Saccharothrix violaceirubra: one gene and its partner. The protein of the gene in region 1 interacts with the protein of each later gene in a pairwise test. Links are inferred from orthologs where the notes say so. Each region holds a gene or a part of one and is shown on either strand. Other genes may lie near its edges.

What was found.
Region 2: the proteins of rlmB (region 1) and F4559_RS01495 interact in binary tests that used the Escherichia coli proteins (3 or more experiments, as listed by UniProt). The link is inferred for Saccharothrix violaceirubra from one-to-one orthologs.

The regions. Positions count from the first base shown.
Region 1 is NZ_JACHJS010000001.1:6,652,822-6,656,014, reverse strand. The notes cover bases 215-3,097. They hold rlmB (23S rRNA (guanosine(2251)-2'-O)-methyltransferase RlmB), read right to left. Parts: upstream 2,199-3,097; coding sequence 1,230-2,198; downstream 215-1,229. Other genes in these bases: cysS (cysteine--tRNA ligase), read right to left, coding at 2,203-3,097; F4559_RS30740 (MBOAT family O-acyltransferase), read right to left, coding at 215-1,114. Also shown: more of F4559_RS30740, read right to left, coding at 1-214; more of cysS, read right to left, coding at 3,098-3,193. UniProt on the Escherichia coli protein: Specifically methylates the ribose of guanosine 2251 in 23S rRNA.
Region 2 is NZ_JACHJS010000001.1:287,235-290,412, reverse strand. What follows is about bases 115-2,982. They hold F4559_RS01495 (NAD(P)H-hydrate dehydratase), read right to left. Parts: upstream 2,312-2,982; coding sequence 917-2,311; downstream 115-916. Other genes in these bases: glmS (glutamine--fructose-6-phosphate transaminase (isomerizing)), read right to left, coding at 2,327-2,982; alr (alanine racemase), read right to left, coding at 115-859. In the rest of the region: more of alr, read right to left, coding at 1-114; more of glmS, read right to left, coding at 2,983-3,178. UniProt on the Escherichia coli protein: Bifunctional enzyme that catalyzes the epimerization of the S- and R-forms of NAD(P)HX and the dehydration of the S-form of NAD(P)HX at the expense of ADP, which is converted to AMP.

The DNA of each region.
Region 1 (3,193 bases):
CGACAAGTACCACGGTCGCAATCCTGCGCACGATCGCGCGACTTCGGGAATCGGGTGCGGAATGCCATCCGAAACGGCGTTCGAGAACAAGCAGTGCACCGTGGAACAAACCCCATGCGAGGAAGGTCCAGTTCGCGCCGTGCCAGAATCCGGTGAGCACGAAAACGATCGCGAGATTGCGGTACGTCAACGCCGTGCCGCCCCGGTTGCCGCCCAACGGGATGTAGACGTAGTCGCGGAACCAGCGTGACAGCGACATGTGCCAACGCCGCCAGAACTCGGTGATCGTCACCGCCGAGTACGGTCGCGCGAAGTTCTCCGGCAACCGGAAACCCAGCATCCGCCCGAGCCCGATCGCCATGTCCGAGTAGCCGGAGAAGTCGAAGTAGAGCTGGAGCGTGTAGCCGATCGCGCCGAGCCACGCCACGGCGAACGTCATCCGGTCCGCCGGGGTGGCGAAGCACGCGTCGACCAGCGGCGCGATCGAGTCGGCGACGATCACCTTCTTGCACAGCCCGAGTGCGAACCGGGGGAACCCGGCCGCGATGTCGTCGAGCCGGTGCGTCCGCTCCTGCGGGAGCTGGTCGGAGATCTCGCGGAACCGCACGATCGGCCCGGCGATCAACTGCGGGAACATCGCGATGTAGGCGACGAACGAGACCGGGTCCTTGAGCGCGGTCCGCTCGCCCCGGTACACGTCGACCACGTACGAGATGTGGTGGAACGTGTAGAACGAGATGCCGATCGGCAGCGCCAGGTGCACGACGGGCAGATCGGCGCCGATGACCGACGCGATGGCGTGCAGCTGCTCGGTCGCGAACCCGAGGTACTTCCACACGACCAGCACGGCCAGGTCGAAGACGATCACCGCGACGAGCAGGTTCCGCCGCTCGTGGTCGGTCCGCGTCCCGCCCGGCTCCAGCCGCGCACCGGCCAGGTAGTTCGCCACCATGCACGCGATCAGCAGGAACGTCGTGCCGCCGGCACCGGTCGCGTAGAAGAAGAGGCTGGCGACCGCCACGACCCCGTTGCGCCACGACGGCCGGACGATCAGCAGGACCGCCAGCACGACCGGTAGGAAGAACCACAGGAACAGGGGCGAGGCGAACGACATCGCGGCTGACCTTAGCTGCTGGGAGACCGGGGTGTCCGGCGGTTGCCCGCGTTCCCCGGTTCCGGGCGGTGCGAGTCCTGCTCGGATTCTCGCACCCGCCCGGAATCGGTGAAGATCAGCCCCGCGCGTCCAGCCGGCGGCGCCGCGCCACCTCGGCCAGCACCACGCCCGCCGCGACCGACGCGTTGAGCGACTCGACACCCGACGCCATCGGGATCGACACGGTCTGGTCGCACGTCTCCCGCACCAGCCGCGAGAGCCCGCGGCCCTCGGACCCCACGACGACCACCAGCGGCCCGGTGGCCAGGTCGAGACCGTCGATGTCGACGGACCCGTCCGCGTCCAGACCGACGATCATCAGGCCGGCTTCGGCCCACTCGCGCAGCTGCCGGGTCAGGTTGGTGGCGATCGCGATCGGCACCCGTGCCGCCGTGCCCGCACTGGTCCGCCACGCCACCGCGGTCACGCTCGCCGACCGCCGCTGGGGCAGCACGACGCCGTGCGCGCCGAACGCCGCGGCCGACCGCACCACGGCACCGAGGTTGCGCGGGTCGGTCACGCCGTCCAACGCCACCAGCAGCGGGTGCGCCCCCGACTGCTGGGCGATCCGCAGCAGGTCGCGCGGCTCCGCGTACTCGTACGGCGGCACCTGGAGCCCGAGGCCCTGGTGCATCGCGCCACCCGTGATCCGGTCCAGCTCGCCGCGCTGCACCTCCAGCACGGAGATGCCCCGCCCGGCCGCGAGCTGCACGGCCTCGGCGACCCGGTCGTCCGCGTCGATGCCCAACGCCACGTACAGGGCCGTCGCCGGGATCTCCGCACGCAGGCATTCGACGACCGGGTTGCGCCCGGCCACGGTCTCCGGACCGTTCTCGGCCGCCTTACGCCGTTGCGTCCGGGCCTGCTCGGCCTTCGCACCGGCCTGCGCGCGCCGGTACGCCGGGTGGTTGGGCCGGTCCGACGCCTTGGGAGTCGGACCCTTGCCCTGGAGTCCCTTGGACTTCTGGCCGCCGGAACCGACGACCGCGCCCTTCTTCGAGCCGGGGTTGCGCATCGCACCCCGACGTCGTGAGTTTCCTGCCACGTGCTCAGTCGTCCTTCAACGTCCACAGCGGACCGTCGGGGGTGTCCTCGACGGCGATGCCCGCGGCCAGGAGCCGGTCGCGCAGGGCGTCAGCCCGCGCGAAGTCCTTCTCCTGCCGGGCCTGACGGCGCTGGTCGAGCAGTTGCTCGACCAGGACGGCCAACGCCTTGCGCCCGCCGCCGTCCGACGCGGTCCCGTCGGTCCAGCACAGCGGGTCGAGCCCGAGCACGCCCGCCATGGCGCGCACCGACTCGGCGGCCGTCCGCGCACCGAGGTCGTCGCCCGATTCCAGCGCGGAGTTGCCCTCGCGGACCCTCCGGTGGATCGCGGCCAACGCGCCCGGCGTGCCCAGGTCGTCGTCCAGCGCGGCGACGAACGCCTCCGCCAGGTCGCCCTCGCCGACCGCGCCGGTCCGTTCGACCACGCGGCGCAGGAACGACTCGATCCGCCGGTACGCCGAGACCGAGTCCTCCAGTGCCGCCTCGGAGTACTCGATCGTCGACCGGTAGTGCGGGCCGATCAGGTAGTAGCGCAGCTCGGGCGCGCGCACCCTGGTCAGCATCTCCGGGATCGACACCACGTTGCCCAGCGACTTGGACATCTTCTCGCCGCTCATGGTGACCCAGGCGTTGTGCATCCAGTAGTTCGCGAAGCCGTCGCCGGCCGCGCGGGACTGGGCCTGCTCGTTCTCGTGGTGCGGGAAGATCAGGTCGATGCCGCCGCCGTGGATGTCGAACGTCCCGCCGAGGTACTCGGTCGCCATCGCCGAGCACTCCAGGTGCCAGCCCGGCCGACCCGGACCCCACGGCGTCGGCCACGCGGGCTCGCCGGGCTTGGCGGCCTTCCACAGCGTGAAGTCGCGCGGATCCCGCTTGCCGGTCGCGGCCGACTCGCCCTGGTGCACCTCGTCGACCCGTTGCCCGGACAGCGCGCCGTACGCGGGGAACGACGACACCGAGAAATACACGTCGCCGTCGGCCGCGTAAGCGTGGCCG
Region 2 (3,178 bases), 6.4 Mb from region 1 along the record:
GCCCGCGCGGCACGCCGTCGGCGTACCCGACGGGAACCAGCGCCACGGTCGTATCGGTCTTGGTGGTCCAGGTGAAACCGTAGGAGACCGAATCACCGGCCGACACCCGTTTGGTGAGCGCCACCGACGAGTGGAAGGACATGACCGGCCGCAGGTCGACGGCACCGGACACGGGGTCGAGCCCGTACAGGGCGATGCCGGGCCGGACGATGTCGAAGTGCAGGTCGGGTCGCGTCAGCAGGCCGGCCGAGTTGCACAGGTGCCGCAAGGGCTCCAGCCCGGCGTCGCGCGCCTGCGCGTAGGCGTCGGCGAACCGCGCGGCCTGGAGGTCGTTGGCCGGGTGGCCGGGCTCGTCCGCGCAGGCCAGGTGCGACCACACGGCCACGACCTCGACCTCGGGCGCCTTCGCGGCCCTGCGCACCAGGTCGGCCCAGTCCTCGGGCCGGCAGCCGTTGCGCGACAACCCGGTGTCGATCTTGAGGTGCACGCGGGCCCGCCGCTTGGCCACCCGTGCGGCGGCCTGGACGGCCTCCAACCTGCGCACGGAGGACACGGACAGGTCGATCCCGGCCGAAATCCCGGCCGAGTAGTCCACGGAGACCGGGTCGAGCCAGCACAGCACGGGCACCTCGAGCCCGGCCCGCCGCAGCACCAGCGCTTCGCTCAACGACGCGGCGCCCAGCCAGGACGCCCCGGCCGCCACCGCCGCCCGTGCGACCTCGACGGCACCGTGCCCGTACCCGTCGGCCTTGACCACCGCCATGGTCGCGGCGCCGGGCGCGAGGGCGGCGAGCAGGCCCACGTTGTGCCGCAGGGCATCGAGGTCGACCCGGACTTCAGCATGAAGGTGAGCAGCCATAACTCCTTCATGTTGGCACACCGCGGGCCCTCGACCGCCCTGACGGCGCACCCGCCGCTACTCCGAAGGCACGAGGGCGCGCACCGTCCGCACGGCGTCGGGCACGGCCGCCAGCAGGCTCGAAGCCGGGATCGGAGCACCCGATGCGGCCAGGTCGGCGGCCAGCGTGTGGACGTGGGCGGCGCCGGCCGCGGCCAGGAGCGGGTCCGTCCCGGACGCCAGCAGGGCGCCGATCAACCCCGACAGCACGTCCCCCGACCCCGCCGTCGCGGCCCACGACGACCCGGCCCGGTTGACCAGCGTGCGCCCGTCCGGCGCGGCGATCACGGTCGCGTGGCCCTTGAGCAGCACCACGGCGTCGAACCGCGCGGCGGCCCGCCGCGCGGCACCGACCCGGTCGTCGCCGACCGCCCCGGCCAGCCGTGCGAACTCGCGGTCGTGCGGCGTCAGCACCAGCGGCGTCGCGGGGTCGCGCGCGTCGGACAGGGACGGGTTCGTGGCGAGGAGCGTGATCGCGTCGGCGTCGACGCACACCGGCACCCCCGCTTCGAGCACGGTCCGCAACGCGGCCTCGGCACTCGACCCGGTGCCCAGACCCGGCCCGACCACCCACGCCTGGACGCGGCCCGCGTCCGTGATCGACCCGGTGCAGATCGCCTCCGGCCACCGCGCCCGCACGGCCTCGGCGGCGGCACCGGCGTAGCGCACCATGCCCGACGTGCCGAGCACGGCGGCGCCCGTGGCGAGCACGGCCGCGCCCGGGTACACCGACGACCCGGCCGCCACCCCGGTCACGCCCTGCGTGTACTTGTCCGACGACCGCCCCGGCACCGGCCACAGCGCACCGATCTCGGCGGACGTCAGTTCCGACAGGTACGGCGAGTCCACCGACAGCCCGATGTCCACCAGCCGCACGTCACCGCAGTCGGCCAGGGCGTGCACCGGTTTGAGGCACCCGAACGTCACGGTCACCGCCGCCCGCACGTGCCGGCCCGACGCGGCACCGGTGTCCGCGTCGAGCCCGCTCGGCAGGTCCACGGCCAGGATCGGCGCCGTCACGCGCTCGACGTGCGCCACGGCGTCCGGGCGCAACCCGCCGCGACCGGACAGGCCCACGATCCCGTCGACGACCAGGTCCACCTCGGGCAGCAGGTCCACGACCCGACCACCGGCCCGGCGGAACGCCGCCAACCCGGCCCGATGCGCGCGTTCGGGAGCGAGCAGCACGGCGTACACGCGCACGCCGCGTCGGCGCAGGAAGTACCCGGCCCACAACGCGTCACCGCCGTTGTTGCCCGCACCGACGAGCAGACCGACCCGACGGCGTCCGTCCAGCATGGACAGCGCCACCGTCGCCGTGCCGAACGCGGCACGCCGCATCAGCACGGACTCCGCGACCGGCGCACGTTCCTCGGCGGCCCTGACCTCGGCCGCGGTCCACATCCCTCGCACGCCGGCCAGCCTGCCCTACTCCACGGTCACGGACTTGGCCAGGTTGCGCGGCTTGTCCACGTCGTACCCGCGCGACTTGGCGATCTCGGCGGCCAGCACCTGCAACGGCACGGTCGAGATCAGCGGCTGGAGCAGCGTGGGCACGGCCGGCACCTCGATCAGGTGGTCGGCGAACGGCCGGACCGTCTCGTCGCCCTCCTCGGCGATCACGATCGTGCGCGCGCCCCGGGCCTGGATCTCGGAGATGTTCGAGACCAGCTTGGAGTGCAGCACCGCACGCCCCCTGGGGGACGGCATCACGACCACGACCGGCAGGCCCGGCTCGATCAGCGCGATCGGCCCGTGCTTCAGCTCGCCCGCCGCGAAGCCCTCGGCGTGCATGTACGCGAGTTCCTTCAGCTTCAACGCGCCTTCGAGGGCGACCGGGTAGCCGACGTGGCGACCGAGGAACAGCACGGCCTTCGAGTCGGCCAGCGACCGGGCCAGCGCGCGCACGTCCTCGACCTTCTCCAGGACCCGTGCGACGGCGTCGGGCATGGCCTCCAGCTCGTGGAACTCACGGGCGACCTCGTCGGGGTACTTCGTGCCGCGCGCCTGCGCCAGGGCAAGGCCGACCAGGTAGTTCGCCGCGATCTGGGCGAGGAACGCCTTGGTCGAGGCGACGCCGATCTCGGGGCCGGCGTGCGTGTAGAGCACGGCGTCGGACTCGCGCGGGATCTGTGCGCCGTTGGTGTTGCACACGGCCAGCACGCGGGCCTTCTGCGCGCGGGCGTGGCGCACGGCCTCCAGCGTGTCGGCGGTCTCGCCCGACTGGGAGACGGCGACGACGAGCGTGTCACGGTCGAGCACCGGGTCGCGGTAGCGGAA